4 regions of the Duganella sp. 3397 genome follow, and region 3 is predicted to be linked to each of the others. Evidence: predicted binding sites of a transcription regulator. Region 3 holds the regulator's gene; each other region holds the start of a gene.
What was found. Region 3 encodes sigma-54, which starts transcription at its own class of promoters, with help from an activator protein. Its sites were predicted from a motif close to TGGCANGNAANCTGCTTT; they were not measured.
Positions count from the first base shown of each region.

Region 1: a site for sigma-54 is predicted at 5,701-5,718, ahead of glnA (type I glutamate--ammonia ligase). Genes of this name have one in related genera too.
Region 2: a site for sigma-54 is predicted at 5,340-5,357, ahead of J2X54_RS18025 (transglutaminase family protein). Genes of this name have one in related genera too.
Region 4: a site for sigma-54 is predicted at 2,734-2,751, ahead of prpB (methylisocitrate lyase). Genes of this name have one in related genera too.

Region 1 covers NZ_JAVDVB010000004.1:627,315-635,131, reverse strand. The annotation lists gene corA (magnesium/cobalt transporter CorA) at 1-800, opposite strand, end outside; gene ntrC (nitrogen regulation protein NR(I)) at 911-2,422, opposite strand; gene glnL (nitrogen regulation protein NR(II)) at 2,483-3,577, opposite strand; gene J2X54_RS15635 (DUF4124 domain-containing protein) at 3,604-4,116, opposite strand; gene glnA (type I glutamate--ammonia ligase) at 4,243-5,658, opposite strand; gene J2X54_RS15625 (rhodanese-like domain-containing protein) at 5,971-6,429, shown strand; gene J2X54_RS15620 (TAXI family TRAP transporter solute-binding subunit) at 6,426-7,778, opposite strand.
Region 2 covers NZ_JAVDVB010000005.1:337,708-345,524, forward strand. The annotation lists gene J2X54_RS18020 (circularly permuted type 2 ATP-grasp protein) at 1-1,898, opposite strand, end outside; gene J2X54_RS18025 (transglutaminase family protein) at 1,940-5,284, opposite strand; gene J2X54_RS18030 (transglutaminase family protein) at 5,496-6,290, shown strand; gene J2X54_RS18035 (putative zinc-binding peptidase) at 6,217-7,422, opposite strand; gene acnA (aconitate hydratase AcnA) at 7,604-7,817, shown strand, end outside.
Region 3 covers NZ_JAVDVB010000001.1:819,647-827,463, forward strand. The annotation lists gene lptC (LPS export ABC transporter periplasmic protein LptC) at 1-578, shown strand, start outside; gene lptA (lipopolysaccharide transport periplasmic protein LptA) at 588-1,199, shown strand; gene lptB (LPS export ABC transporter ATP-binding protein) at 1,201-1,953, shown strand; gene J2X54_RS03620 (RNA polymerase factor sigma-54) at 1,957-3,441, shown strand; gene hpf (ribosome hibernation-promoting factor, HPF/YfiA family) at 3,517-3,876, shown strand; gene J2X54_RS03630 (alginate lyase family protein) at 3,942-4,904, shown strand; gene J2X54_RS03635 (enoyl-CoA hydratase/isomerase family protein) at 4,901-5,995, shown strand; gene rapZ (RNase adapter RapZ) at 6,085-6,945, opposite strand; gene hprK (HPr(Ser) kinase/phosphatase) at 6,950-7,817, opposite strand, start outside.
Region 4 covers NZ_JAVDVB010000008.1:194,542-202,358, forward strand. The annotation lists gene J2X54_RS23135 (alpha/beta hydrolase) at 1-529, opposite strand, end outside; gene prpR (propionate catabolism operon regulatory protein PrpR) at 943-2,637, opposite strand; gene prpB (methylisocitrate lyase) at 2,790-3,674, shown strand; gene prpC (2-methylcitrate synthase) at 3,701-4,852, shown strand; gene acnD (Fe/S-dependent 2-methylisocitrate dehydratase AcnD) at 4,888-7,485, shown strand; gene prpF (2-methylaconitate cis-trans isomerase PrpF) at 7,491-7,817, shown strand, end outside.

The DNA of each region.
Region 1 (7,817 bases), on a different contig from region 3:
GCCGCCAGCCGCTTGTTCACTTCGCTCTCTTCGATCGCTGTCATCGACAGGTTGACCTGGATGGCGGTGGCGATGGTGTCGCGGATGGTGTCGAGCGCGGCGCTGATGCGGTGCAGGTGGTCGTGGACGTCGCGGAAATAATCCTGGGTGTCGAGGCACATCGACGGCACGCGGCCGCCGTACAGGCGCCCTACCGCTTCCATCATCGGCACCACGGCGTGGCGCACGGTGGTGACTTTTCCCTTGAGTTCATACAGCCGTTCGATATTGTCGCGCTGCTTGCCTTCGCTGAAGATCAGTTCCTCGATTTTTTCCAGCTCGGTTTCCAGCATTTCCAGCACCGGGAAATAGCGGTCGACAATCGCATCCATCAGCGCATACAGCACGAAGGCCGGGCCCTTGCGCAACATGTGCGGTTCGCGCTCGGCACGTGCCCGCACGCCGAGGAAACCCTTGGTGCTCTGGCCGTCGCGCGAGGACAGCACGTAGTTCTGGCCGACGAAAATATCGACCTCGCCCAGCACCACCTCCTCTTCACGCCATTCGACGGTCTTGACGACCACGAACAGCGAGTCGCCGTATTCCTCGATCTTGGGGCGCTGGTGGCCTCGGCTGGCGTCTTCCACGGCCAGCTCGTGCAGGCCGAATTCGTGCTGCATCACCGCCAGTTCTTCGGGCGTGGATTCGTGCAGGGCCACCCAGACAAAGGTCTCGGGCTTTTCCATGTAATCACTGATTTCTTCGACCGGGATATCGGCCAGTTTTTGCCCATCCTCATAGGCGACACAATTGAGCAGCATACGTCTTCCATAAAAAAAATAAGCCCTTGGCTTTGCAGCCGAGAGCTTACCTGAAAGTAGCACAACAGTACGTGCGACCGGCGCGTGAGACCGCGCGTGTGGCCGCCCTGTCAGTCGTCCTTGGCGCCGTCGATGCCGAGTTCGGCGATCTTGCGGGTGATGGTGTTGCGGCCGATGCCCAGGCGCACCGCCGCGTCGTTCTTGCGGCCGTGCGTGTGCTTGAGCGCGGTGCGGATCAGCGCCGATTCGAATTGCCGGCCCAGCACCGCCATCACTTCCTGCTGGCCGCCGCTGAGCATGGACGCGGCCTGCATTTCCAGCAGGCCCAGCCAGGCTTCCGGCGTGGCCGGCGCCGCTGCAGCCGAAGCTGCCGCTGCGGCCTCCTGCACGGCCATCGGCATCACGGTGCCGTGGTGCTGGATGGCGCTGTAGCCCTCGAGCGGCGCCGGCTGTCCAGCGGAGGCCGGCTGCTCCTGGGTCAACTCCAGCGGCAAGTCCTTGACCTCGACGGTCTGGCCCGGCGCCATCACGGTAATCCAGTTGCACAGGTTTTCCAGTTGTCGCACGTTGCCCGGCAATTCAAGGCCGCACAGGAACGTCAAGGCAGCGTCGCTCATGCGCTTGGCTTCCACGCCCAGCTGCTTGGCGCTCTGCACCAGGAAGTGGCGCACCAAAATGGGGATGTCTTCGCGCCGTTCCCTCAAACTGGGCAGGCGCAGGCGGATCACGTTGAGGCGGTGGTACAAGTCCTCGCGGAACAGGCCTTCGCGCACGCGCTGTTCGAGGTTCTGGTGGGTGGCGGTAATTACCCGCACGTTGGCCTTGATCGGCTGGTGGCCGCCGACGCGGTAGAAATGGCCGTCGGACAGCACCCGCAGCAGCCGGGTTTGCAGGTCGAACGGCATGTCGCCGATTTCATCGAGGAACAGGGTGCCGTTCTCGGCCTGCTCGAAGCGGCCGCGCCGGGTGGTCTGGGCGCCGGTAAAGGCGCCGCGCTCGTGGCCGAACAGTTCGGATTCGAGCAAGTCTTTCGGAATCGCCGCCGTATTCAACGCGATGAACGGCTGCGCCGCCCGCGGGCTGTGCTTGTGCAGTGCGCGCGCGACCAGTTCCTTGCCGGAACCCGATTCGCCGGTGATCAGCACCGTCACGTTCGACTGCGACAGGCGGCCGATGGCGCGGAACACTTCCTGCATCGCCGGCGCCTGGCCGAGGATTTCCGGGGTTTCCGCCGGGCCCGATTCAACGCTGGTCTCGCGCAGGCTCTCGTCGAGCGCGCGCCGTATCAGTTCGACCGCCTTGTCGATATCGAACGGCTTGGCCAGGTATTCGAAGGCGCCGCCCTGGAAGGCCGCCACCGCCGAATCGAGGTCGGAAAACGCCGTGATGATGATGACCGGCAGGCCGGGGAAGCGTGACTTCACTAGTTGCAGCAGGTCCAGGCCCGAGTCGCCCGGCATGCGGATGTCGGACACCAGTACTTGCGGTGTCTCGTACTCGAGTGCGGCGATGGCATCGCGCGCATTGGCAAAACTCTTGGTGGCCAGGTTTTCCCGGGCCAGCGCTTTTTCCAGTACCCAGCGGATCGATTCGTCGTCGTCTACTATCCAGATTGGCTTCATGTGTTGTATGTTTCCCGCGTGGATCGTCTATCGAGGGAAGTCGCACCTGACTGCCACGGCTTATGGCAATGGCAGCAGGATGCGGAAATCCGTGTATCCAGGCCGGCTATCGCATTCGATCACGCCCATGTGCTGTTGCACGAAGGTTTGCGCCAATGTCAGTCCCAGTCCGCTGCCGCCTTCCCTGCCCGACACCAGCGGGTAGAAAATGCGGTCACGAATCTGGGGTGCGATGCCCGGCCCATTGTCGATGATATGCAAGTCTAATGCCAGCCCGTAGCGAACCTTGGCCAGGGTCACCTGGCGCGCCACCCGCGTCTTCAAAATAATCTGCGCGTCGCCCTCTTCCATCTGCGCCGCCAGCGCTTGCGCAGCGTTGTGGGCGATGTTGAGCACGGTCTGGATCAGCTGCTCCTTGTCACCGCGGAACTCGGGGATCGAGGCGTCGTAGTCGCGCAAGATGGTCAGGCCGGACGGGAACTCGGCCAGCATCAGGCTGCGCACGCGTTCCAGCACCTCGTGGATGTTGACGTCGCCGACGATGTGCGGACGGCGGTGCGGCGCCAGCAGGCGGTCCACCAGCGTTTGCAGGCGGTCCGCTTCCTTGATGATCACCTGCGTGTATTCGCGCAGCTGCACCGCGTGCAGCGCCGGCAGTTCCATTTCCAGCAATTGCGCGGCGCCGCGGATGCCGCCGAGCGGGTTCTTGATTTCGTGCGCCAGGTTGCGGATCAGTTCCTTGTTGACCTGGCTCTGGTCGAGGATGCGCTCCTCGCGGTCGAGTTTTAAATGCTGCAAGTGTTCGCGCAGCTCGATCAGGATGTGGCCGGGCGGCTCGTCGAGCGCGGAGACGATGCTGTGCACGTGCAGCGGATCGCGGCCGGCGCGCTCGAGCGTCAGGTCCTGGCGCAGGTCGGAGAACTTGTGTTCGCGTGCCTGGGCGCAGATGTGGTCGAGTTCATCGGGGTTGAGGAACTGGGCGGAGAGCTTTTGCCGCGAGAGCGCTTTGAGAGAGCTGGCCAGCAGGTTTTCGGCGGCCGCGTTGGCGTAGGCAATATGGCCAGTGGCGTCGAGCATGACGACGGCCGAGGCCAGTAATTCCAGCCCGGCCAGCGTGGCCGGGCGCAGGGACGTCGTGGGGGTGACAGGACTCATCTCAAACTCATCGGAAGGGGGTTGGGTTAGCGAATATTGCCGATTTCACGTTTCAGCGCTTCGACATTCTTTTCAGTGCGGCCCACGCTGTCGCGCAGCGCGGCCGTGCGCTCCTGGTACTTGGCATAGTTGCGCTCGTCGCCGCGCCGCTCGGGTACACCGTTGTTGTACTCGGCGCGCAACGCGGCCAGCTTTTGCTGCTCGCTTCTCAGCTCGTCTTCGAGGATGGCGCGGCGGTCGGCGTCACGCGCGCGCTGCTCGGCATTGTCCACGCGCGGGAAGGCGCCCGGCACCGCGGTGGCAGTGGCGGGCTGAGCTGCCTGCGGACGGGCGGCCCCAGGTGCGGTGCGGCGCGGCGGCGCGGCGATCACCGTGCCCGGCAAGTCCATCGCCGTGCAGTAGTTGCCGCGCTTGATGTCGGTGTACTCGACACTGCCGCCCGGTGGCGTGCACTTGTAGATCACGCCCTGGGCGGCAGCCGTGGCGCTCGCCAGCGCCAGCACGACCGCTGCCAGCAAGCGTTGCAAACTCAAAATCATTGTCATTCCGTGGGTGGTGGATCCATCCGACTATACAACACCACAAACAAAAACGCGGGGAAAGCCTGCGCCTTCTTCCGCGTTTTTTATGAAGGGCGCCGGCAACCGGCACCCTGCTTGTTGCTATTACAGCGAGTAGTACATGTCGAACTCTGCAGGGTGAGTCGTCATGCGCATGCGCTGAACGTCCTGCATTTTCAGTTCGATGTAGGCATCGATCATCGAATCGGAGAACACGCCGCCACGGGTCAGGAACTCGCGGTCCTTGTCCAGGTTTTCCAGCGCTTCTTCCAGCGAAGCGCACACGGTCGGGATCAGTGCGTCTTCTTCCGGCGGCAGGTGGTACAGGTCTTTCGACGCTGCTTCACCCGGGTGGATCTTGTTGGCGATACCGTCCAGGCCGGCCATCAGCAGCGCGGCGAAGCACAGGTACACGTTGGCCAGTGGATCCGGGAAACGGGTCTCGATACGACGGCCTTTTGGATTGGCCACGTGCGGGATGCGGATCGATGCCGAACGGTTTTTAGCCGAGTACGCCAGCTTGACCGGGGCTTCGAAGCCTGGCACCAGGCGCTTGTACGAGTTGGTGCCTGGGTTGGTGATCGCGTTCAGCGCCTTGGCGTGCTTGATGATGCCGCCGATGTAGAACAGCGCGGTGTCCGACAGGCCGGCATAGCCGTCACCGGCGAACAGGTTGACGCCGTCTTTCCAGATCGACTGGTGCACGTGCATGCCCGAACCGTTGTCGCCAACGATAGGTTTCGGCATGAAGGTGGCGGTTTTGCCGTAGCTGTGGGCCACGTTCCAGACCACGTATTTCAGGTTCTGGGTCCAGTCGGCGCGCTCGACCAGGGTCGAGAACTTGGTGCCGATTTCGTTCTGGCCGGCGCCGGCCACTTCGTGGTGGTGCACTTCGACCGGGATGCCCAGCGATTCGAGGATCAGGCACATTTCCGAACGCATGTCCTGGAAGCTGTCCACTGGCGGCACCGGGAAGTAGCCGCCCTTGACGGTTGGACGATGGCCGCTGTTGCCGCCTTCGATTTTTTCGCCGGTGGACCACGATGCTTCATCGGAATCGATCTTGACGAAGCAACCGGACATGTCGATCTTCCAGCGCACGCTGTCGAAGATGAAGAATTCTGGCTCGGGACCGAAGTAGGCGGTGTCGCCCAGGCCCGACGATTTCAGGTAGGCTTCAGCGCGCTTGGCGATGGAGCGTGGATCGCGGTCGTAGCCCTTGCCGTCGGCAGGCTCGATCACGTCGCATTGCATGAACAGCGTGGTCTCTTCCATGAAGGGATCGATGTTCGCGGTGTTTGGATCAGGCATCAGGATCATGTCCGATGCTTCAATACCTTTCCAGCCGGCGATCGAGGAACCGTCGAAGGCGTGACCCGATTCGAACTTGTCGATGTCGAAGTGCGACACTGGCACGGTGACGTGCTGTTCTTTACCACGGGTATCAGCGAAACGGAAATCAACGAATTTTACTTCGTTTTCCTGGACCATTTTCAGAACTTCTGCGGCTGTCATTGCCATGCGTCTCTCCTAAGATAATTTGCGGAACTGGTGCACCTACACTAAGCAGTATCCATGCCAGCCGATCTGGCGTTGCGATTATGTTGATAGCGTCCTTGAACTTGCCGCCAAGTGCGTCCAAAATCGGGCGCGCGGTGGCACAACACAAATCTGACGCCAGTCAACATAGCACCACAACGGTGCATTATCAAGAAATCGCACCATGTTTGTGCAATTCGGAATTTCTGCTTAAAAATGCCTCGCTTTGGTGCGCACCGCCTTCGGCCCGCACAGGAGGCCTATAATAATCGCAAACGTCTACGGGAACATGACATGAGCAAAATTGATGAGATCCTGGCCACCGCGTGCGGCCGCAACAAGGAGTGGACCTACGCCGGCGCGGTCACGCCCGAGGAAGCGTTCGAGCTGCTGTCGCTCGACAACGCCGTCAAGCTGGTGGATGTGCGCACCAACGCCGAGCGCGACTGGGTGGGGCGGGTCAAAATCCCCGAGGCCCAACATGGTGCGGTACAGTGGACGACTTACCCTGGCGGCAACACCAACCAGGAATTTATCGAGCAATTGAACTCGGTGGCGCGCAAGGACCAGGTGTTGCTGTTCCTGTGCCGCTCCGGCGTGCGCTCGCGTGGTGCAGCCAAACTGGCAGCCGAACACGGCTACCAGCACTGCTTCGATATCCTCGAGGGCTTCGAGGGCGAGAAGGATGAGCACACTCACCGCAAGAATTTGAATGGGTGGTGCAAGGCGGGATTGCCGTGGACCGGCGCCTAGGCCGGGACCGCCTCCGCCCCCTCCACCATCAAGAACTGTATCCGCTTGCGCACAAACTGTATGTGCGAGCGCAGGCCATACAAACCGTCGGCAAACGACAGCGGGATCGAGATCTGGTTGACCAGTTCCTCGATCTCGTCGAGCCGGCGCAACTGCGCTTCATACACCTGCATGCGCGCGCCTTCGGGCGCCTCTTCCACCTTCTGCTCCACCGTCCGCAACTGGCCATACCATTTGTACACGCGCGAGCGGATGCGCCACACGTACAGCGGCGGCACGATCTTCGATAACGGCAGGATCAGGGCGCTCAGCGCCAGCATCACCACCCACATGCGGTCGAGGAAGTTGGCGGCCCAGAACGGCATGTAACGCTGCAGCAGCGGCGGACCATTCTTGTAGAACTTGGCTGCCTCGGCATCGACCGGAATTTCGGTGTACTTGGCCGACGGGAACTGGCCCTGCTGCTGGAACCAGCCGGCGCCGTTATGGATGGTGCTGGCGCCCTGCACGAACAAATCGATCAGCGCCGGATGCATGTCCTCGCGCGCCACCAGCGTAGCGGTGGGCGCAATCAGGCTGTACTCGCGTGCCGGAATGTCGCGGCCCAGGTCAACGATGCCCTGCGGCAGCGTCACGTGGGTGAGGAACGGCAGCTTGCGCGCATAGGCCTCGGCCTGGGTGAAGTCGAACAATTGTATGCCCGGCGTTTGCAGCAGCATCTGGATCAGCGGCGCTTCCGGCGCGGACGTAAATACCAGGCCATCGATGCGCCCTTCCAGCAGTTCCACCACGGCTGGCGTATTGGCCAGCGAAAAGCGCTCGACATCGCCCTTCTCCAGGCCATTCAATTCCAGCACCTGGTGCAGCAGGCGCGGCGCGCCGGCGCCCTTGGGACCGTAATTGATCTTCATGCCGCGCAGCTGGCTCAGCTGGGTGATCGGCTTCTTGTCCTTGGCCTCGCGCAGAAACAGCCACAGCGGTTCCACGAACAGGCTGCCCAGCGACGTCAACTGTTCGCGGTCGGCCGCTTCTTCATTGGTGCTGCCGCTTTGCACAAAGGCGATATCGACCTTGCCGTCGCGCAGGTTGCGCAGGTTTTCGCCGGACCCGGCCGATGGCACCAGGGTGACCTTGACGCCGTGCTTGGCGAGGACTGCCGCGTATTTTTTGCCGAACTCCTCGTAGGCGCTGTTTTCCTGGCCGGTGCCGAGGCGCACCGTGCGCGGCGGCGCCGGATCGACCAGCCAGTACGCCAGCAGGCACACGCCGACGATCAGCAATACGGTGGGCGCGGTGGACGCGAGCAGGTCACGCAGCGAGAACTGCGTGAACTTGAGGATTTTGGACATGTGATGGCGCATCGGTTTCATGGGGTGCTACAGTGCCAA
Region 2 (7,817 bases), on a different contig from region 3:
AGTCCGGGTACGTCGGGCGACACCACCGCCAGCAGCAGCGCCGATTCGATTTCGGCGTCGCTGAAGATGGTGGCTGGCGCCGCACTCGTTTGCGTCTGCGTCATGCCGCCTAAAGTTTGCGACTGCGTCTGCGCGGGAACTGGCGCCGGTTTTTTGGCCGCGTCGAGCAGCTGGAAATGGATGCACAGCGCTTCCACCGTGGCCCACTCGGCGCCGCGCTGGTCGAAGCGGACGTTGAACAGGAAGTGCAGCGCCACCCGCAGCAGGCGGCCGATATTGTCGCAGCGCTCGGCGTGGCGGCCGTACCAGAGCAGGTTTTCCGCCACCCGGCTCGACAGGTTGGTGTCTTCGCGCACCAGGTTGTCGCTGGTGATGCTGCGGTGCTGCGGCCGTTGCACGTCCACCCGCGTGCGCGCCTGCACCCAGGTGTCCTTGCTGGCGCCGCCCATGTGCATGGTCAGCACGCGCGCATCGTGGCCGGTGGCCACCCGCGTCAGGCCGCCCGGCATGACCACGTAGCCGTTCGGCGTGGCGCAGGCAAACACGCGCAGGCCCACGGCGCGCGCCTGCAGGCCGGAGGTAATGCCGCCTTTCCATACCGGCGCCTGCGACAGGCGCACCACTTCCTGGGCGATGAAATTGTTCGGGTCGGCGCGCAGGCCGGCGATAAACGCCTCGCGCGCGGTGCCATCGAGGTCCCGGCCGAACACCGCCGATTGCGGACGCTGGGCAAAACTGGGCTTGATCACCAGGCGGTCGAGCTTTTCGATCACCGCTTCCAGTGCGGCCGGCTCGCCGCACCACCAGGTCGCCACCGACGGCATTTTCAACGGCTCGCCCAGCAGGCGGCGCGACAGCGCCGGCAGGAAGCCGAGCAGGGCGCCCGATTCCAGCAGGCTGGAACCGAGGCTGTTGGCCACCACCACGTTGCCGCGCCGGGCCGCTTGCGTCAGGCCGGCCACGCCCAGCATCGAGCTGTCGAGTTCCAGCGGGTCGCACGCTTCGTCGTCCACCCGGCGCAGGATCACGTGCACCCGATGCAGCCCGGCCAGGGTTTTTAAATAGACCACACCGTCGCGCACCGTCAGGTCGCCGCCTTCCACCAGCGCCAGCCCGAGATAGCGCGCCAGGTAAGCCTGTTCGTAATAGCTGGCGGTGCGCGGACCGGCCGTGAGCAGCACGATCAGCGGCACGTCGCCTTCGCGCAGCGGCGCCGGCTTGTCGCCGCTGGCCGCGCACAGCCGGCCCCAGTGCACCAGGCTGTCGTGCATGGTGCGGAAGAATTGCGACAGCGGCTGCACCTTCAATTCGCGCAGCAGGTCGGGGAAGGTGGGGGAAATGATGGCGCGGTTTTCCAGCGCATAGCCGGCGCCCGACGGCGCCTGCGTGCGGTCGGCAACCACCCACCAGCGGCCATCGGCTGCGCGCGCCAGGTCCACCGCGTAAAAGTGCAGGGCGACGTCTTCGAGGTGGCCGATATCGTGGCAGGGGCGCAAAAAGCCCGCGTGGCCGTGGATCAGCGCCGGCGGCAGCAGCCCTTCGCGCAGCATCTGCTGCTCGCCATAGACGTCGCCGAGGATCTTGTTGAGCAAGGTGGCGCGCTGGATCACCGCCGCCTCGATCACGGCCCAGTCGTCGGGCGGCAGGATCAGCGGCAGCGCGTTCAGGTCCCACGGCCGCTGGCGGCCATCGCGGTCGGCCGGCACGTTGTAGGTGACGCCGTTTTCGCGCACCTGGCGCTGCACCATCTCGTTACGCTGACGCATCATGCCCGGCGCTTCGAGGCCCAGGTTGTCGAGCATGGCGCGCCAGTGCGCACGCGGCACCCTGGCCGCGTCCAGCATTTCATCGAAGCTGTCGGGCGCGGCCAGGTAATGGGCGAGAAGGGGAGATGGCATGGCGCGAGACTATGGAACGATTGCTGGAACGAAACAATAGGTCAATACGGCTGCCAACGCAAGTCCAGGGTCATCGGGAAGCTCGGATTGTGTGCCTCTTTCATCACAGTCATCGGGCCCGGTGTGTGACCGTGCGGCCAGAAGCGCGCAAACCGGCGCGCCTCCGCGGCGTTGGCGTTGACCGGCGAACCGGCCTCGCTGCGTCCGCCCGGATGCACCACGTGGTAGGTGCAGCCGCCAATCGCGCGCCCGCTCCAGGTATCGACCAGGTCGAACGTGAGCGGCGCCTGCACGCGGATGCTCGGGTGCAGCGCCGACCATGGGCTCCACGCGCGGAAACGTACGCCAGCCACGTATTCGCCGGGCACGCCGGTCGGATGCAGCGGCAGCATGCGACCGTTGCAGGCGACGATGTGGCGCCCGTCCGTGAGGCCGCGCACCAGCAGCTGCATGCGCTCCACCGACGAATCGACATAGCGCGCGGTGCCGCCGGCGGAGACTTCCTCGCCCAGCACATTCCATGGCTCGATGGCCTGGCGCAGTTCCATTTCCACGCCTTCATAGACCACGGTGCCGAAGCGCGGGAAGCGGAACTCGATGAACGGCTCGAACCAGTGTTCCTCGAACTCGTAGCCGGAGGCGCGCAGGTCGCGCGCGACGTCGCGGATATCCTGCGCCACGAAGTGCGGCAGCATCCAGCGGTCGTGCAGCGCCGTGCCCCAGTGGACCAGCTTGGCCTGGAACGGCTGGCGCCAGAAGCGCGCCACCAGCGCGCGCAGCAGCAACATTTGCAGCAAGCTCATACGCTCGTGCGGCGGCATTTCGAAGGCGCGGAATTCCACCAGGCCCAGGCGGCCGGTGGGGCCGTCCGGCGAATATAGCTTATCGATCGAAAATTCCGAGCGGTGCGTATTGCCGGTCAAATCGACCAGCATGTTGCGCAGCAGGCGGTCGACCATCCACGGCTTGTCGCCGTCGTGCATGGTCGGCAGCACCTGGTCCATCTGCTGGAAGGCAATCGCCAGCTCGTACAGGTTGTCGTCGCGTGCTTCATCGACGCGCGGCGCCTGGCTGGTCGGTCCGATGAAGGTGCCCGAGAACAGGTACGACAAGGCCGGGTGCACCTGCCAGTACGTAATCAGGCTTTTGAGCAGGTCGGGGCGGCGCAGCATCGGGCTGTCTTCGGCGGTGGCGCCGCCGAGCGTGGCGTGGTTGCCGCCGCCAGTGCCGGTGTGGCGGCCGTCGAGCATGAATTTTTCGGTGCCCAGGCGCGTTAAGCGCGCTTCCTGGTACAGCGTGGACATGTTATAGACCAGCTCATTCCAGCTCGCTGCCGGGTGGATGTTCACTTCGATTACGCCGGGATCGGGCGTCACGCTGAGCAGCTTGATGCGCGGGTCGCGCGGTGGCGCGTAGCCTTCGAGGCGCAGCTTGAGCTTCAATTTGGCGGCGGTATTTTCCACCGCCGACACCAGCGCCAGGTAGTCCTCGACGCGTTTGAGCGGCGGCATGAACACGTGCAGGCGGCCGCCGCGCACTTCCACGCACAGCGCGGTGTGGATCACGTCGCGGGCGGCGGGGTCTTGCGGCGTGCGCACCTTGGCTTGATCGGCTGATTTGCCGGCTGCCAGGCCCAGCACTGGGCGCTTGTCTTTTTTTGCGACCGGCAGTGCGCCGCGCGGCGAAAACGGATCGACGTCGAATTCCAGGTCGGCTTCTCGCTCTTCCGGCAGGACCCACGGCAGCGTGGCCAGCGGCAGGCGCAGGCCCATCGGCGAATCGCCTTCGAGCAGGTACAGGTGTTCGCGGCGCAGCGGCCAGGCCGAGGTGCGCCAGTTGGTGCCCAACATGACCGACGGATCGTAGTCGGCAGCCTTCAAAGGCAGCACGTAGCCGGCCACCTGGCCCAGGCCGCGCTCGAGCAGGCGCGCCAGGCGGCGCCGTTCTTCCGGCGACTTCAGGTCGGCCTGCAGAGGATCGATATTGCGCGGCAGCGCCTGTTCGCGCTGGGCTTGCAGCAGCACGTCTTCGTAGGCGGCAATCGGGCTGTTGGCGGGCAGACGCAAGTTCTTGGCCAGTTCGGCGATGAAGCTGGCCGCTTCGTCGCTGCCATAGCCATCGTTGACGTGATCGTCGGAGAACAGCGACGCGTCGTACCACATCGGCTGGCCATCGACGCGCCAGAAAATATTCAGGGCCCAGCGCGGCAGCGGCTCGCCCGGGTACCATTTGCCCTGGCCGTAGTGCAGCATGCCGCCCGGCGCGAAATGGTTTTTCAGGCGGTGCATCAGGTTGCCGGCCAATTCGCGCTTCTTGTCGCCGTGGGCCAGCGTGTTCCATTCGGCGCCGTCCATGTCGTCGATCGAGACAAAAGTCGGCTCGCCGCCCTGGGTCAGGCGCACGTCCTGGCGCTTGAGGTCAGCATCGACTTGCTGGCCCAGCTGGTCGATCTTGTGCCAGTCCGCTTCCGAATACGGTTTGGTCACGCGCGGGTCTTCGTGGATGCGGGTGACCGTCATCTCGTGGAAGAACGTCACCTCGGCCTGGTCGGTATAGCCGCTCACCGGCGCGGCCGACGACGGCATCGCCGTGCAGGCCAGCGGAATATGGCCTTCGCTGGCCAGCATGCCGGACGTGGGGTCGAGGCCGATCCAGCCGGCGCCGGGGATGTACACCTCGGTCCACGCGTGCAGGTCGGTAAAATCTTCGGCCGCGCCGCTGGGGCCGTCGAGCGCCTCCTGGTCGGCGCGCAGTTGAATCAAATAGCCGGAAACGAAACGCGCGGCCAGGCCCAGCTCGCGCAAGATCTGCACCAGCAACCAGCCGGTATCGCGGCACGAGCCGGAACGCTTTTCCAGCGTTTCTTCGGGCGCCTGCACGCCCGGCTCCATGCGCAGCAGGTAGGCGATATCGAGCTGCAGGCGCTGGTTGATGGCGACGAGGAAGTCGTTGGTGAGGATCGGTTCGGCCAGCAGGGCGGTGCGGGCCGACTCCACCCATTCTTTCACCAGCGGACCGGCCGCTTCGGTGCGCAGATAGGGGCTGAGTTCGGCAGTCAGCTGTTCGGGATACGCGAACGGGAATTTCTCGGCGTATTTCTCAACGAAGAAGTCGAACGGGTTAATCACCGTCATGTCGGCCACCAGGTCCACCGTGAAGTCGAGCACGTCGGTTTTTTCCTGGAACACGAAACGGCCGATGTAGTTGCCGTAAGGGTCTTGCTGCCAGTTGATGAAATGGTCTTCGGGCTGCACCGTCAGTGAGTACGACAGGATCGGCGTGCGCGCATGGGGAGCCGGGCGCAGGCGTACTTCGTGCGGCGACAGGTTGACCAGGCGGTCATAACGGTAACTGGTCTTGTGGTGCAGCGCGATACGGATAGCCATGCGGAATGCCTTTTCGATGTTGGGCGCGACCTTGAGTCATCGCGATGAGCTTGTTTAAGCATGATTCATACCTGATATCCCAGCGTAACACGCCGCGCACCGCAGGCACGTTTCTTGATGATAGTGTCGATGATAAGATGCGTTGTGGTCAATTTCCCAGCGCGGTGCGCCATTATGGTGCAGACCATCCCGAACTTGAAAGCGATTCCCCATGTGGCTGCGCACTGCCTGCACCCTCGGCTTCACCCTCGACGCTCCCACGCCGTTCATCTTGATGTTGCGGGCGCGCAGCGGCGCCCAGCAATGGGTGGCGCGCGAGTCCTATACGCTCACACCCAGTGTTCCTGTCGTGGAATTTACCGATATGTATGGCAACCTGTGCCAGCGCCTGGTGGCGCCCGCCGGTGAATTTTCCATCGAGACCACTGCCGACGTGATGACTGCCGACGAGATCGACGTGGCGCCCGGCGCGCCGTTCGACGCAGTGCAGGACTTGCCCGACGGCGTGCTGACCTTTCTGCTGTCGAGCCGCTATTGCGAGTCCGAGCAGTTCACCACCATGGCGGCGGAAATCGTCGCCGGCGTAGCGCCCGGCTACGACCAGGCGGCCGCACTCTGCGACTGGATCCGGCGCGAGGTGCGGTTCGATCCGGCCACCGTGTACGGCCAGATGACCGCCACCGAAGTCAACCTGCGCCGCGAAGGCGTGTGCCGCGACCTGGCGCACCTGGGTATCGCCCTGTGCCGCAGCCTGTGCATCCCGGCGCGGATGGTGGTGGGATATCTGCACGGTCTGGTGCCGATGGACCAGCATGCGTGGTTCGAAGCCTGGGTGGGCGGGCGCTGGTACACCTTCGATCCCACCCAGCCCAACGCGCGCGGCGGCCGCGTCACGCTCGCTTACGGACACGACGCCGCCGACGTGGCGATCTTCAACCAGTTTGGACCGGCGTCGCCGCCGGTGCTGATGCAGGTGGCGGTGGAGCTGCTGGCGCCGCCGGCTTAGTGTCGAGATTGCTTGCGGGCTCAGGCGTGGGCTTTTTTGCAGGCTTCGGCAAATTCTTGATGCCGGTCTTCTTGTACGAGGCCACCACCTTGTGCACGAAGGTCAGTTTTTCCAGCACCGGGGTGCTGAGCTTGAACGGGTACGAATCCGGCATGCCGATGCTGCGATTGAGGCTGTTGAGCACATAGGTCAGGGCGAACCAGTCGGAGATGGTGTCGTCGAACGTTTCTACCCGGGTGGTGGGCAGGGTCACGCCATCGAGTGACGGCTCGTCGGCCTTGGCGGGCTTGAGCGACAGGCCGCACGCGTGCGCGGTTTCCAGCGTGTCGATCATGTGCAGGTAGTGGGCCCAGGTTTCGGCCCAGTCTTCCCACGGGTGGGAACTGGCGTAGCTGCTGACGAAACGCTGTTCCCAGTCGGCCACCGGGCCGTCCTTGTAATGGCGCTGCAGCGCTTCGCTGTAATCGGCGCGTTCGTCGCCGAACAGGGTGCGGAAGCTGTCCTGCCACGCGGTATCGACCACCAGCCGGTCGAAATAATAATGGCCGCTCTCGTGGCGGAAATGGCCGAGCAGCGTGCGGTAGCGCTCGTGCATCTGCTCGCGCGTGCGTTCGCGCTCAGCCGGATCGGCTTCGGCGATGTTGAGCGTAATCAGGCCGTCGTCGTGGCCGGTCATCACGCATTCGTCGGGCGTGTCGCCGTCTTCGAGGAACTGGAATGCCAGGCCGGCTTCCGGGTCATCTTCTTTCGAGTTGGGCGTGAGGTTCAGCGCCGACAGCGAAAACAGCAGGCGGCGCTTGGCGGTTTCCAGGCGCGACCAGAGAATGTGGTTCTTTTCCGACGACAGCGTCGGGATCACCACCGTCAGCTGGCAAGACTCGCACAGTTCATGCTCGTCCTTGGCCGGGATCATCCAGTTGCACACATTGTGTTCCACGTAGTTACCGCATTGCTTGTACAGCTTGCCGGCATCCTTTTTGTTCAGGCTGCGCCACAGGCCGTTATCGGCCGGTTCGTAGGCATTGATGGTGCGCATTGCAGGCTGGAAGCCGAGCATGCTGTCGCAGTTCGAGCAGTGGGTATTTTCAAAAAACACTTGCTGGGAGCACTTGTCACAGTGGAACGTTTTCATTTGGCACCGGTTGTCAGAAGTTGTGGAAGTGGAGATGTTGTAGTTTCACAATCTAACAGTAAATTCAGGTTTGCAACGCTCGTGTAAGACTATGCCTCGCAATCGTGCGGGGGGGTAGCGCACGCATTTATTGGCTGCATTATTGATTGCATTTATAAGTGTAATTATGCAATCATGAATGATGAAAAATTTCACCGTTCCGTCCGACGTGGCCACGCTCGATCACGCTGGCCTGCACTACCAGGTAGTCGATCTGCCGGCCTTGCTGGGCGACGACCTGCACCGCTTGCCGGTGGTGCTGCGCCTGCTGCTGGAAAACCTGGTGCGCAATACCGCAGGTAGCGAGCGTGACGCCGGCGTGGCGGCGATAAAGCGATGGCTCGCTACCGGCACCA
Region 3 (7,817 bases):
CGCTCACCTGGATGGTCGTGCTCGGCGTGTTCGTGGCCGTCGGCACGGGCTGGATGGTGCAGCTGATTAACGAATCGAACCAGGATACGGCGCAGGACAAGTTCCGCAACGAGCCCGATTACATCATCGACCGGTTCAGCGTGGTGCGCATGACCAAGGACGGCAAGCCGGCCTATATCCTCTCCGGCGACAAGCTGACGCACCTGCCGGCCGAAGAAGCATCCGATATCGTCAAGCCCTACATCAACACCTTGTCGGCCGAGCATCCACCGATGACGGTGCGTGGCGACACCGCCCGGGTGGACCAGGACAACTCACGCGTCAAGCTCAACGGCAACGTCAGCGTGGTGCGCCCGGCCAGCGGCAAGAGTGGCGCCGCGTCGCAGGCCATGAGCCTGACCACGTCCACGCTCACCGTGTTCCCGGACGAGCAACGGATGGAAACCGCTGCACCGGTCGAGCTACACCTGGGCAATACGGTCGCCACCGGCGTGGGCATGACCGCCAACAACGCAACGCTGCAAACCCAACTGGGTGGACGCGGCAAGATCACCGTGCCGCCGCGTGCGGCACGCTAAAGGAAGATTATGAGAGCAAGCACCAAGCACACCTTCTGGTCGGCAGCACTGCTGCTGGCGGCCCTGGCCATCCCGGCGCACGCCGAAAAAGCCGACTCCAACAAGCCGATCGAAGTATCGTTCGACCAGGCCGACTCCGACGACGTCAAGCAGATCAAGACCTTCACCGGCAACGTCATCCTCACGCGCGGCACTATCCGCATGACCTCGCCCAAGGCGGTGGTCACGCAAGACCCCGAAGGTTTCCAGTTCGTGGTGCTGACCGGCACGCCCGGCGTGCAGGCCACGTTCCGCCAGAAGCTCGACGGCGACACCGATAAATGGGTGGAAGGCCAGGCCGACCGTATCGAATACGACGACAAGACCGAGCTGGTCAAGCTGATCTCCAAGGGCCGCATCAAGCAGCTCGAAGCGGGCAAGGTGACCAGCCAGGTCGATGGCGAATTCATCTCCTACGACAGCCGCCGCGAAGTGTTCGCGGTCAAGAATACCAGCAGCGGCGAGAGCAAGCCGGGCGCCGGCCGCGGCACCATGGTGATCCAGCCGTCGTCCAAGCGTCCGCCGATCGCGCCGGCCCAGCCGACGTCTCCAGCACCTGCCACCCAGCCTGCGGGGAAATGATATGGAACCGAGTTGCGGTAGCACCCTGATCGTTCGCGGCCTGCAAAAAAGCTATGGCAAGCGCCAGGTCGTGCACGACGTCTCGCTGCAAGTGGAATGCGGCGAAGTGGTGGGCCTGCTGGGCCCCAACGGCGCCGGCAAGACCACGTCGTTCTACATGATCGTCGGCCTGGTGCCGTCCGATGCCGGCACCATCGACATCAGCGGCGTCGATATTTCGAGGCTGCCCATCCACCGCCGCGCATCGCTCGGCCTGTCGTACCTGCCACAGGAAGCGTCGGTGTTCCGCAAGCTGACGGTGGAAGAAAATATTCGCGCTGTCCTCGAAATTCAAAAAGTGGACGGCAAGTCTTTATCCAAGGCTGACATTACCGAACGGCTCAATACCCTGCTGGCCGATTTGCAAATCGAGAAGCTGCGCGACAACCCCGCGCTCTCGCTCTCCGGTGGCGAACGCCGCCGGGTGGAGATCGCCCGTGCGCTGGCTACCAACCCGCGCTTCGTGCTGCTCGACGAACCATTCGCCGGGGTCGACCCGATTGCCGTGATCGAGATCCAGCGCATCGTGCGCTTTCTCAAGGAGCGGCAGATCGGCGTCCTCATTACCGATCACAATGTGCGCGAGACGCTGGGCATCTGCGACCGCGCATATATCATCAACCAGGGCTCGGTGCTGGCTTCGGGCCGTCCGGACGACATCATCGCCGACGAATCGGTCCGCCGCGTCTACCTGGGTGAACACTTCCGAATGTAATCCATGAAACAGTCATTGCAACTGCGAACTTCGCAGCATCTCGCGCTGACACCCCAACTGCAGCAATCGATCCGCTTGCTGCAGCTCTCCACGCTGGAGCTGCACCAGGAACTCGAACAACTCCTTACCGATAATCCGCTGCTCGAACGGCTCGACGATCCGCTCGACCATTCACTGCGCCTGTTGTCCGACGGCGCCATCAGCCAGCAGGCGCCGTCCGGCGAAGCGCCGTCCGAGTCGGGCCCGCAGGAAGCCGCGCCGGCAGGCGAGGCCGACACCTACGACGGCCCTGCTGCCGATACCGAAAGTACCACCGCCGAAGCGGACATGGACTGGAGCGACGCCGGCCGCAGCAAGGCGCCCGACGACGAGGACGCACGCCCGCAGATCGAGGCCCACCACTGCACCCTGCGCGAACACCTGATGGAGCAGATGCGCGTGACCGTGCTCGAGCTGCGCGACCGCGCGCTGGTCGAACTGATCATCGACGCGCTCGATGAAAACGGCTACCTCGAAGAAGCGCTCGACGAGATCCACGCGCGCCTGCCCGAGGAACTGGAAGTCGATATCGACGAGCTGCAAACGGCGTTGTCGCTGCTGCAAAGTTTCGATCCGGCCGGCGTGGGCGCGCGCAACGCGGCCGAGTGCCTGGCGCTGCAAATCAAGCGCTTGCCCGGCATCCCGATGGTCACGCGACGCATGGCCGTGGCCATCGTGGAAAAGCATTTGACGTGGTTTGCCCAGCGCGATTTCAACAAGCTGAAAAAAGCGCTGCTGTGCGACGACGAAGACCTGCGCGAGGCGCAGACCGTGATCCGCCAGTGCAATCCGCATCCCGGTGCGGCGTTCGCGTCCGACGTCTCCGACTACGTGGTGCCCGACGTGATCGTGAAAAAATCGCGTACCGGCTGGCAGGTCAGTTTGAACAACGACGTCATGCCGCGCCTGCGCGTCAACGCCATGTACGCCAACCTGCTCAAACAGAAGAAGGGAGATGGCGGCGAGGGCGCCATGGGCGCGCAGCTGCAGGAAGCGAAGTGGCTGATCAAGAATATGCGCCAGCGTTTCGACACCATCCTGCGCGTGGCGCAAGCGATAGTAGAACGACAAAAGAACTTTTTCTCGCACGGCGCGGTTGCCATGCGCCCCCTTGTGCTTCGCGAAATTGCTGATACACTGGGTTTACACGAGAGCACCATTTCTCGGGTAACAACTCAGAAATACATGCTCACGCCGCATGGCATGTTTGAGTTGAAATATTTTTTTGGTAGCCATGTCGCCACCGAAGCAGGCGGTGAAGCCAGTTCAACGGCGATACGGGCATTGATCGTGCAACTGACAGGAGCTGAAGACCCTAAAAATCCTTTATCCGACAGTAAGATTGCGGACATGCTGGGAGAACAGGGCATGGTGATTGCGCGACGCACTGTTGCCAAATATCGCGAAGCCCTCAAAATCCCTCCAGTCAGTCTCCGCAAGTCTTTGTAGTGCACTGGTTCCTGCGTGCCCGGCATCAATGGGCAACGCACTAACCGTCAGCGACATCTATCTTTAGGAGTGTGTATGAATCTCACCATCAGTGGACATCATCTCGAAGTGACCGCCGCCATTCGTGAATACGTGCAGAGCAAGCTCGAACGCGTGACACGGCACTTTGATCAAGTGATTGATATTGCTGTCATTCTGACCGTAGATAACCTTAAAGAGAAAACCAAGCGCCAAAAGGCTGAAATCAATCTGCGCCTGTCCGGTAAAACGGTCTACGTGGAGAGCCTGTCGCAAGACCTGTACGCTGCGATCGACACCCTGATCGACAAGCTGGACCGCCAGGTCATGAAGTACAAAGGCAAAGTCCAACAGCACGGCCACGATGCGATCAAGCATCTCCCGGATAACTTCGAACCAGCTGCCGCCGCCCTTTAAAATAACGGCGCGACAACACCAACTAAGGGCGCAACCATGGCGCCCTTTCTTGTTTTTGGGATTCCATGAAAATTGTTTACCTGGTTTATACCGTTTCCGCTCTTGCTGTTGCTTCCTCTTCCTACGCCACCACGTGCCAGCCGGCGCCGGCTGCCGTCATCGACATCGACGCCAACAGCTACTACAACGACGCCAACCACTCCGTGATCGACCCGGCGCGGCGGGCCAAAAACATCGCCAGCACCGAGCCGGTCGAACAATTCTTGTCCGGCGTGGCGCGCAACGCCAGCCGCTACCAGGCCAGCGGCAAACCGGCGGACGCCGCCTGCGCCTTGAACTGGCTCGAGGGCTGGGCAGGGCAGCAGGCCATGCTGGGCAAGATGTCGAGCGAGCAGGCGTATTTCGTGCGCAAGTGGACCTTGGGCGGCCTGGCGCTCAGTTACGCGCGCGTGCAGCCGGCCGCCACCCCGGCGCAGAAAAAATCCATCGAAGCGTGGCTGTCCACGCTGGCCGACGCCACGCTCACGCACGCCGATACCCGCAAGGGCAAGCGCAACAACCATTATTACTGGGAAGGGCTGGCCGTGACCGCCGTGGGCGCCGTCACCGGCGACCAGCGCTTTTTAAAATGGGGCCACGGCGTGTTCGACAACGCCATGGCCCAGGTGGCGCCAGACGGCGCACTGCCAGCCGAAATGGCGCGCGGCGCCAAGGCCTTGCATTACCACGCGTTCGCCGCCGCACCGCTGACCATGATGGCGTCCATCCTCGACCTGCAATCGCCAACCTTGGACCGGCTGGTGAAATTTACGCTCGCTGCCGCGCGCGATCCGTCTGCCATGCAGCAGGCCACCGGCTTCAGGCAGGAAGAGGTTGGCGACATGCCGTTTGCAGTGATCTACGCCCGCCACATGGGGCAGCCTGCCGCAGCGCCGGCGAAATTCCAGGCGCGCCTGGGCGGCGATTTGACCTTGCCCAATCCGCTCGAACATCTGCCATCATCGAACAAGGCCACAGGACAACCATGAGCGCACACGTTTTAACTGCCGTCAGTGACGGCACCGCCGTCACCACGCTCGATCGCCCGCGCGCATTGAATTCGCTGTCGCTCGACATGGTGCGCGCCGTTACGCAAACATTGCTGGCCTGGCGTGACGACGATGCCGTGCAGGCAGTCGTCATCCGCGGCAGCACCGAGAAAGCATTCTGCGCCGGCGGCGATATCCGCTTCTTCCACGATCTTGGCCGCGCCACGCCGCAGCAGGGCAGTGCGCTGGTCGAAGATTTCTTCACCGAAGAATACGCGCTCAATCACCTGGTTCATCATTACCCGAAACCGTATATCGCGCTGATGGATGGCGTGGTGATGGGCGGTGGCATGGGCGTGGCGCAGGCCGGTCCGCAGAGCCGGGTACGTATCGTCACCGAGCGCACCAGGATGGCAATGCCGGAGACCAATATCGGCCTGTTCCCGGACGTGGGCGCCAGCTATTTCCTGTCTCGCTTGCCGGGCCGGCTGGGGCTGTACCTGGGCGTCGCCGGTGCGACCATCGGCGCGGCCGATGCCTTGTATGCCGGCTTGGCTGATCACTACGTGCCAGTGGCTGAATTACCGGCGCTGGAAGCCGTATTGAGCAGCAATGGCGGTGCTGGCCTGCCGGGGGCGATTGCAGCGTTTGCAGCGCCCTTCAAGGCTGCTGTGGGGCCAAGTGCGCTGGAACGCGACCGCGCCGCCATCGACCATCACTTTGGCGCCGGTTCGGTGCCAGCCATCATGGCGTCGCTGCAAGCGGACGACAGCGATTTTGCCCGCACCACGCTGGCCATGATGGCCACGCGTTCCCCGCTGATGATGTGCGTGGCGTATGCCCTGCAGGAGCAGGGTGCCGCAATGAGCATGGCCGACTGCCTGCGCATGGAACGCGCAGCCGTGCGCCGCACGCTGGAAAACGGCCAGGTCATCGAAGGCATCCGCGCGCTGGTGATCGACAAGGACCACGCTCCGCGTTGGGAACCTGCTGCGCTGGCCGACGTGACCGAAGCGATGGTCAGGCAGATTTTGGCGCCGGCGTGGCCGGACCACGCCCATCCGCTGCATCATTTTCACGGCGCGGCGTAATCACCTGCTGACGCGCCCGCCGCACGACCTCGCGCGCTGCTGCAATATGAGCGGGGTCGGCGGCCCTGATCAAGGCCGCATGAACGATTTCACTGCTCGCGATGCCGTATCACCACGCGCTCGCTGGCGTGGAAGTACGCCGCCAATTTTTCGGCGATATAGACCGAGCGGTGCTGGCCGCCGGTGCAGCCCAGGGCGACGGTCAGGTAGCTGCGGTTGTCGGTCTTGAACGACGGCAGCCATTTTTCCACGAAGGCGCGGATGTCTTCGAGCATTTCTCCGGCGCTGGCTTGGGCGTCGAGGAATTCGATTACCGGCGCATCGCGGCCGGTCAGCGGGCGCAGTGACAGGTCGTAGTAGGGATTGGGCAGCGCCCGCACGTCGAAGACGAAATCGGCATCCATCGGCACACCGAGCTTGAAGGCGAACGATTCGAAGAACAGGGTCAGTGGCGCGTGTTCGAGCTCGACCAGGTCTTTGACCCAGGCGCGCAGTTTATTCGCGCTCAGCTCCGACGTATCGACCACGTGGCCCAGCTGCTCGATGGCCGAGAGCCGCTCGCGCTCTTCAAGGATGCATTCGATCAGGGTGCGGCGCGCGGCCGGGTTCTGGCCCGGACGCAGTTCGTGCGACAGCGGGTGGCTGCGCCGGGTCTCGGAAAACCGCGCCACCAGCGAGTGGGTATTGGCAGTCAAGAACATCACGCGCACGTCGTGGCCTTCCTCGCGCAGGTGCGCCACGTCGGTGGGCAAGGTCGCCAGCGACTCGGCGCTGCGCGCATCGACCGCCACCGCCAGCGAGCGCAAGCCTTCGCCCACCAGGGTGGATACCAGGTGGGGCAGCAGCGCTGGCGGCAGGTTGTCCACGCAGTAATAGCCGAGGTCTTCCAGCACATTCAGGGCCACCGATTTGCCGGAACCGGAAATGCCGGTGATAAGGACGATACGCATGACTTTAGTCTCCGCTCATGGCCAGGCGTTGCCGTTCCATGAACTCTTGCAGGGTGTCGATCCCGCGCAGTTGCAAAATGGTGTTGCGCACGGCCGCTTCGAGCAGCACGGCGATGTTGCGGCCGGCTGCCACCGGGATCACGACCTTGCGGATCGGCAGGCCCAGAACGTCTTCGGTAGGGAACTGGAACGGCAGCCGTTCGACTTCTTCTTCCTGGCCGCCGCGCTTGACCAGGTGCACGATCAGTTTCAAGCGCATCTTGCGCCGCACGGCTGTCTCGCCAAAAATCGCCTTGATGTCGAGCAGGCCCAGGCCGCGCACTTCCAGCAGGTTTTGCAGCAGCGCCGGGCAGCGCCCTTCGATCATATTGGGGGCGATGCGCGAAAATTCCACCGCGTCGTCCGCCACCAGGCCGTGCGAGCGCGAAATCAGTTCCAGGCCCAGTTCGCTCTTGCCCAGTCCCGAGTCGCCGGTGATCAGCACGCCCACGCCCAGCACGTCCATGAACACGCCGTGCATGATGATGCGCTGCGCCAGCTTTTTCGACAGGTACACGCGCAGGAAGTCGATCACCTGCGCAGCCGGCAGCGGCGTGGAGAACAGCGGGATATTTTTTTCGTCGCAAATGGCCAGGATGTCGGGCGGGGTTTCCAGCCCTTGCGCGACGATCAGCGCCGGCGGATTGCCGCCGATCAGCTCGCCGATCAGGTGGGCGCGCGTGAGCGATTTGAGGCGCTGGTAGTAATTGATTTCCTGGTGGCCGAACACCTGGATGCGGCCCGGGTGGATCATGTTCAGGTGGCCGACCTGGTCGGCAGCCGAGGCCACGTCGCCGGAAATCAGGCGTTCGCCGCCGGGAAAGCCGGCAAAC
Region 4 (7,817 bases), on a different contig from region 3:
GCTGGCCGGCCTTGTAAGTGGCGGCATCCATGCCCAGCATCCGGGTGCGCATGCCGGCGGCCATTTCCTTCATCTGCGGACCGGTAATGCTCGGCATCTGGATGGCGGCCAGTGCCGGCAGGCTGTCCACGATGACCAGGCGGCCTACCTGGTCCGGATGGTCGGCAGCCAGTTTCAACCCCAGGAAGCCACCGAGGCTGTGACCGACGATGACCGGCTGCTGCAACTTGTTGGCGGCGATGTACTCGCTCAGTTGCTGTTCGGCGGTGGCCAGCAGCGGCGCATCGATGGCAGGCACGCCAGCAAAGCCGGCCAGGGTCAGCACGTGGCAGCGGCGCGCGCCGCAATAGCGTTTGACGGTGCCGTCCCATACCGCGCCCGCTGACGACAGGCCCGGGATCAGGATCATCGGTGTGCCGCTGGCATTGCCCGTGACGTCGACCTTGAAGGCGGTGGTGGGGGCGGCGATTGCGGATGAGGCGAGCAGCAGGCTGGCGGCGAGGGTGGCAACGATGCGGGGCAAGGACATGGTATTTCTCCGTGGTGAGTGAGTGGAACCATGTTAGCGGCGGGGTCGGCGCGCGGCGACCGCTGGCGGATGAGCGGTCGCTGGCAGATGATGAGCGGCTACGAGCACTGACATAGCCTCCATAGCTGCGTTGCAGTTCCTCGCCTACGTTCGTACTGTCTTCGTCGGCGCGCCTTGCTCTGGAGGCTAGGTCAGGCTCTAATGCCGTTAAGTTAAGCGAAAAGTCTTAAATTTGTTTGCTTAAAAACGTCGTCCCCGCGCAGGCGGGGACCCAATTTGGCGGGCATTTCGGCGAATTTCGCAGAACTTGGGTACCCGCCTGCGCGGGTACGACGGATATGCGGAGCTTAACTTAACGGCATTAAGGTCAGGCTCCGGGGCTCACAGCGTTTGCGGTTGGTGCGCCGATGTCGCTAATCGCGTTGCAGCTGCTCCTGGTTGTCAGCCTCGGCACGTAGCCGGCGCCATAGCGTGGTGCGGCTGATGCCCAGGTAGTCGGCAGCGGCGTCGCGCCGGCCGTCGAAGCGGGCCAGCACCTCTGTTGCGCTGGCCGTGTCGCGGTGCGCGCGGCCGATGCCGGGCGACGATGCAGTGGCGCCGGTAGCAGCGCCACCGGCGCCAACACCGGCGTGGCCGCCCAGCTCCGGCGCCACGCCCACGATGAACGCGGGTGTGAGCGCCTGCAGCGGCTCGGCCGCCAGGAATAGTGCCAGGCGTTCGGCCAGGTTGCGCAGCTCGCGCACGTTGCCGGGCCAGGCGTATGCTTGCAGCAGCGGCGCGCAGGCGGCCATCTCGGCGCGCAGGTTGGGATGCGGCCTGGCGCCCAGCGACGCCAGCGCATGTTTGAGCGACCACTCGGCCAGCGCTGTCACGTCGCCGGGCCGCGCGCGCAGCGGCGGCAGCGTCAGCCGCAGCACCGCCAGCCGGTAGAACAGGTCGGCGCGGAAGCGGCCATCGCGCACGCGCTGTTCCAGGTCGCAGTGGGTGGCGCTGATGATGCGCACCTCGACGCTTATCGGCCGGGTGCCGCCCACCCGCACTACCTGCCGTTCTTCCAGCACTCGTAATAAACGCGTTTGCAGCGTGAGCGGCATTTCGCCGATTTCATCGAGGAACAGGGTGCCGTGGTTGGCAGCCTCGAACAGGCCGGCGTGGCCGCCGCGCCGTGCGCCGGTAAATGCACCTTCTTCATGGCCGAACAGCTCCGATTCCAGCAGCGACTCGGCAATGGCGCCGCAGTTGACCGCCACGAAGGGCCGGTTCTGCCCCAGGCGGCGCGGGCCCTCGTTGTGGATGGCCTGGGCAGCCAGTTCCTTGCCGCTGCCGGTCTCGCCAAAGATCAATACCGTGGCCGGCGATTTCGCGTACAGCACCACCGTCTGGCGCACGGTTTCCATGGCAGCCGATTCGCCGCGCAGGTCGGTGATGCCATGGCGCGCGCGCAGGGTGTCGGCCGCCGCGCCGGTGCTGAAACCGGCGCCACGCGCGCGGCCCCGGCTCGCTTCGAGCTGGGTCAGGCGTGCCAATTCCAGCGCGTCGTCGAAGGCATGGCGCACCGACGCCGCCGAATACACGAACACGCCGGTCAATCCCGCTTCCTCGGCCAGGTCGGTAATGCGGCCAGCGCCGACGATGGCCTTGATGCCGGCCGCCTTCAGATCGTTGACCTGGTCGCGGGCATCTTCCTCGGTCACATAGGTGCGCTGCGCCACGTCGATGTCGAAGGTGGCGGTGAACTCGGCCAGTTCCTGCAGCCGCTCCTGGTAGGTGACGATGCCCACGTGCGGCGACACGCGCCGCGCCCGCGCCAGCGCCTGCAATACATCGAAACCACTGAAGCGGGCCACGACCACCGGTACCGACAGCCGGCTGCGCAGGTAGGCGGCGTTGGAGCCGGCAGCGATCACGGCGTCGCAGCGCTCGGTAGCCAGGCGCGCGCGAATATGGCGCACGGCGTCGTCGAAGCCGAGGTGGATCTGTTCGATGGTGGCGCGGTTGTCGTATTCGAGCGTGATGTGGCGGAACAGGTCGGACAGGCGCGAGACGGAAACGGTCCAGATCACCGGTTTATCGTCGGGGTCGAGCGGCAGGGAAGGTGAGGGGCGCATGTTGCAATTGTAGTGCATCCGTTTCGATGTTTCAGAGTGAAACGTTTATGAAACATTAAAATTCTCTAAGTGCTTGATTTTTAAAGATCGAAACGGTGGCACGGCGTTTGCAGTATGTTGAACAACTTCACCGCAACATTGAAAGGTCATCCATGAGTTATTCCGCAGGCGCCGCGTTCCGCCAGGCTGTGCAAGAAGAATCGCCGTTGCAGGTGGTCGGCGCCATCAACGCCAACCACGCCTTGCTGGCCAAGCGCGCCGGTTTCCGCGCCATCTATCTGTCGGGCGGCGGCGTGGCGGCCGGCTCCCTGGGCTTGCCCGACCTCGGCATCTCCAGCCTGGACGACGTGCTCACCGACATCCGCCGCATCACCGACGTGTGCGACCTGCCACTCCTGGTCGATGCCGACACCGGCTTTGGCGCTTCGGCCTTCAACGTCGCGCGCACCGTCAAGACCATGATCAAGGCCGGCGCCGCCGCCATGCACATCGAAGACCAGGTAGGCGCCAAGCGCTGCGGTCACCGGCCCGGCAAGGAAATCGTCTCGCAGCAGGAGATGGTGGACCGCGTGAGCGCCGCCGTCGATGCGCGCACCGACGACCAGTTCGTGATCATGGCCCGCACCGACGCGCTGGCCGTCGAAGGGCTGGACGCGGCGATTGCCCGCGCCGTCGCATGCGTGGAGGCGGGCGCCGACATGATCTTCCCCGAAGCGATGATCAGTCTCGAGATGTACAAGCAGTTCGCCGCCGCCGTCAAGGTGCCGGTGCTGGCCAATATCACCGAGTTCGGCTCCACCCCGCTGTTTACGGTGGACGAGCTGCGCGACGCCGACGTGGGCCTGGTGCTGTACCCGCTGTCGGCGTTCCGCGCCATGAACAAGGCGGCCGAAAACGTCTATGGCGCGATTCGCCGCGACGGCACCCAGCAGAACGTGCTCGATACCATGCAGACGCGCGCCGAGCTGTATGAACGGATCAATTACCACAGCTTCGAACAGAAGCTCGACGCCCTGTTTGCCGCGCAAAAAAAATAATCGTTTACGGATCTCAGGAGACCATCATGTCCGATACCACCACCACCTTCAAACCCAAAAAATCCGTCGCCCTGTCCGGCGTCGCTGCCGGTAACACGGCGCTGTGCTCGGTCGGCAAGACCGGCAACGACCTGCACTACCGCGGCTACGACATCCTTGACCTGGCCACCACCAGCGAGTTCGAGGAAATCGCCTACCTGCTGGTGCACGGCAAGCTGCCCAACGACGGCGAGCTGCGTGGCTACAAGGCCAAGCTGCGCTCGCTGCGCGGCCTGCCGCAGGCAGTCAAATCCGCGCTGGAAGCCTTGCCGGCAGCGGCCCACCCGATGGACGTGATGCGCACCGGCGCCTCGGTACTGGGCTGTGTGCTGCCGGAGAAGGACGACCATAACGTGCCGGGTGCGCGCGACATCGCCGACCGCCTGATGGCGTCGTTCGGCTCGATGCTGCTGTACTGGTACCATTACAGCCATAATGGCAAGCGCATCGAGGTGCAAACCGACGACGACTCGATCGGCGGCCACTTCCTGCACCTGCTGCACGGCTTCAAGCCGCCCGAGAGCTGGGTGCGCGCCATGCACACGTCGCTGATCCTGTACGCCGAACACGAATTTAATGCATCCACCTTTACCGGCCGCGTGATCGCCGGCACCGGTTCCGACATGCACTCGGCCATTACCGGCGCCATCGGCGCGCTGCGCGGTCCCAAGCACGGCGGCGCCAACGAGTTCGCGTTCGAGATACAGAAGCGCTACGAAAACGCCGACGAAGCGGAAGCGGACATCCGCAACCGCGTGGCCAACAAGGAAGTGGTGATCGGCTTCGGCCATCCCGTATACACGATTTCCGATCCGCGCAACGTGGTGATCAAGGAAGTGGCGCGCCAGCTGTCGCAGGACGGCGGCTCGATGAAAATGTTCGACATCGCCGAGCGGCTCGAAACCGTGATGTGGGACGTGAAAAAGATGTTCCCCAACCTGGACTGGTTCTCGGCCGTGTCGTACCACATGATGGGCGTGCCGACCGCGATGTTTACCCCGCTGTTCGTCATCTCGCGCACGTCGGGCTGGGCCGCGCACGTGATCGAGCAGCGCATCGACAACAAGATCATTCGCCCGTCCGCCAACTATGTCGGTCCCGAAGACCTGCAATTCGTGCCGATCGAGGACCGTGCATGATGAGCAAATCGATGAGCAAATCCATGAGCATCGCGATGAACACGCAGTTCCGCAAGCCGCTACCCGGCACCGCGCTCGATTACTTCGACGCGCGCGCCGCTGTCGAGGCGATTCAACCGGGCGCCTGGGACGGGCTGCCGTACACCTCGCGCGTGCTGGCCGAAAACCTGGCGCGCCGCTGCGACCCCGCCACGCTCGATGCCTCGCTGGCGCAACTGATCGAGCGCCGCCGCGACCTCGATTTTCCATGGTTCCCGGCCCGCGTGGTCTGCCACGACATCCTCGGCCAGACCGCGCTGGTGGACCTGGCCGGCCTGCGCGACGCCATCGCCCTGCAAGGCGGCGACCCGGCGCTGGTCAACCCGGTGGTGCCCACCCAGCTGGTGGTCGATCATTCGCTGGCGGTGGAATGCGGCGGCTTCGATCCCGATGCCTTTGCCAAGAACCGCGCCATCGAAGACCGCCGCAACGAAGACCGCTTCGACTTCATCGACTGGACCAAGAAGGCGTTCAAGAACGTCGATGTGATCCCGCCCGGTAACGGCATCCTGCACCAGATCAATCTCGAGCGCATGTCGCCGGTGATCCAGGCCCAGGACGGCGTGGCCTTTCCCGACACCCTGGTCGGCACCGACTCGCACACGCCGATGGTCGATGCGCTCGGCGTGATCGCCATCGGCGTCGGCGGCCTGGAAGCGGAAAGCGTGATGCTGGGCCGCGCCTCGTGGATGCGCCTGCCCGACATCATCGGCGTGGAACTGACCGGCAAGCCCGGCCCCGGCATCACCGCCACCGACACCGTGCTGGCGCTGACCGAATTTTTGCGCAAACAGAAAGTGGTGTCGTCGTACCTGGAGTTCTTCGGCGAAGGCGCCGCCCACCTGACGCTGGGCGACCGCGCCACGATTTCCAATATGGCGCCCGAATACGGCTCCACCGCCGCCATGTTCTACATCGACGAGCAGACGATCAAGTATTTGCGCCTGACCGGCCGCGATGAAGACACGGTCAAGCTGGTGGAAACCTATGCGAAAGAGACTGGCCTGTGGGCCGACGCGCTGGCCACTGCGCAGTACGAGCGCGTGTTGACGTTCGACTTGTCGTCGGTGGTGCGCAATATCGCCGGACCGTCGAACCCGCACAGCCGCGTGCCGACGTCCGAACTCGCCGCCCGTGGCATCAGCGGCGTGGTGGAAAACGAACCGGGCCTGATGCCCGATGGCGCCTGCATCATCGCGGCCATTACCAGTTGTACCAACACCAACAACCCGCGCAACATGATCGCCGCCGGCCTGCTGGCCCGTAACGCCAATGCGCGGGGCCTTACGCGCAAGCCGTGGGTCAAGTCGTCGCTGGCGCCCGGTTCCAAGACCGTCACGCTGTACCTGGAAGCGGCCGGGCTGATGGCCGAACTCGAACAACTGGGCTTTGGTGTGGTCGCTTACGCCTGCACGTCGTGCAATGGCATGTCGGGCGCGCTCGAGCCAAGCATCCAGCAGGAGGTGATAGAGCGCGACCTGTACGCCACCGCCGTCCTGTCGGGCAACCGCAATTTCGACGGCCGCATCCACCCGTATGCCAAGCAGGCCTTCCTGGCCTCGCCGCCGCTGGTGGTGGCGTATGCGATTGCCGGCACCATCCGCTTCGATATCGAAAAGGATGTGCTGGGCGTGGACGCTGGCGGCTGTCCGGTCAAACTGGCCGACATCTGGCCGTCCGACGCCGAGATCGATGCGGTCGTTGCGGCCAGCGTGAAACCCGAGCAGTTCCGCAAGGTGTACATCCCGATGTTCGCCCGCGAGGCTGATGATGGCGTGGCGGTCAGCCCGCTGTACGACTGGCGCCCGCACACCACCTACATCCGCCGCCCGCCCTACTGGGAAGGGGCACTGGCTGGCGCGCGGTCGCTTACCGGCATGCGGCCGCTGGCGCTGCTCGGCGATAACATCACCACCGACCACCTGTCGCCATCGAACGCCATCATGGCCGACAGCGCGGCCGGCGAGTACCTGGCAAAAATGGGCCTGCCGGAAGAGGACTTCAATTCCTACGCCACCCATCGCGGCGACCACCTGACCGCGCAGCGCGCCACGTTTGCCAATCCCACCCTGAAAAACGAGATGGTGCGCGACGCCGCCGGCAAGGTCATCGCCGGGTCGCTGGCGCGGGTGGAACCAGAGGGCACGGTCACGCGCATGTGGGAAGCCATCGAATCGTACATGGAGCGCAAGCAGCCGCTGATCGTGGTCGCTGGCGCCGACTATGGCCAGGGTTCGTCGCGCGACTGGGCCGCCAAGGGCGTGCGCCTGGCCGGCGTGGAAGCGATTGCCGCCGAGGGCTTCGAGCGCATCCACCGTACCAACCTGGTGGGCATGGGCGTGCTGCCGCTGGAATTTACGCCAGGCGTCAACCGCCTGACGCTGGCGCTGGATGGCACCGAGACCTACGACGTGGTGGGCGCGCGTACGCCGCGCGCCATGCTCACGCTGGTGATCCACCGCCGCAGCGGAGAGCGGGTGGAAACACCGGTGATCTGCCGGCTCGACACCCAGGAAGAAGTGTCGATCTACGAAGCGGGTGGCGTGCTGCAGCGCTTCGCCCAGGATTTCCTGCAACAGCATAAAACCGCATAGGCCGCATGATGAACCAACAGACCAGAATCCCCGCCACCTATATGCGTGGCGGTACCAGCAAGGGGGTATTCTTCCGCCTGCAGGATTTGCCGCCCGCTGCCCAAGTACCCGGTGCTGCGCGCGATGCGCTGCTGCTGCGCGTAATCGGCAGCCCCGACCCCTACGGCAAGCAGATCGACGGCATGGGCAACGGCACCTCGAGCACCAGCAAGGCGGTGATCGTGGCGCCGGCCACCAAAGCCGATCACGATGTCGATTACCTGTTCGGCCAGGTCGCCATCGACCGCCCGTTCGTTGACTGGAGCGGCAACTGTGGCAACCTGTCGGCAGCC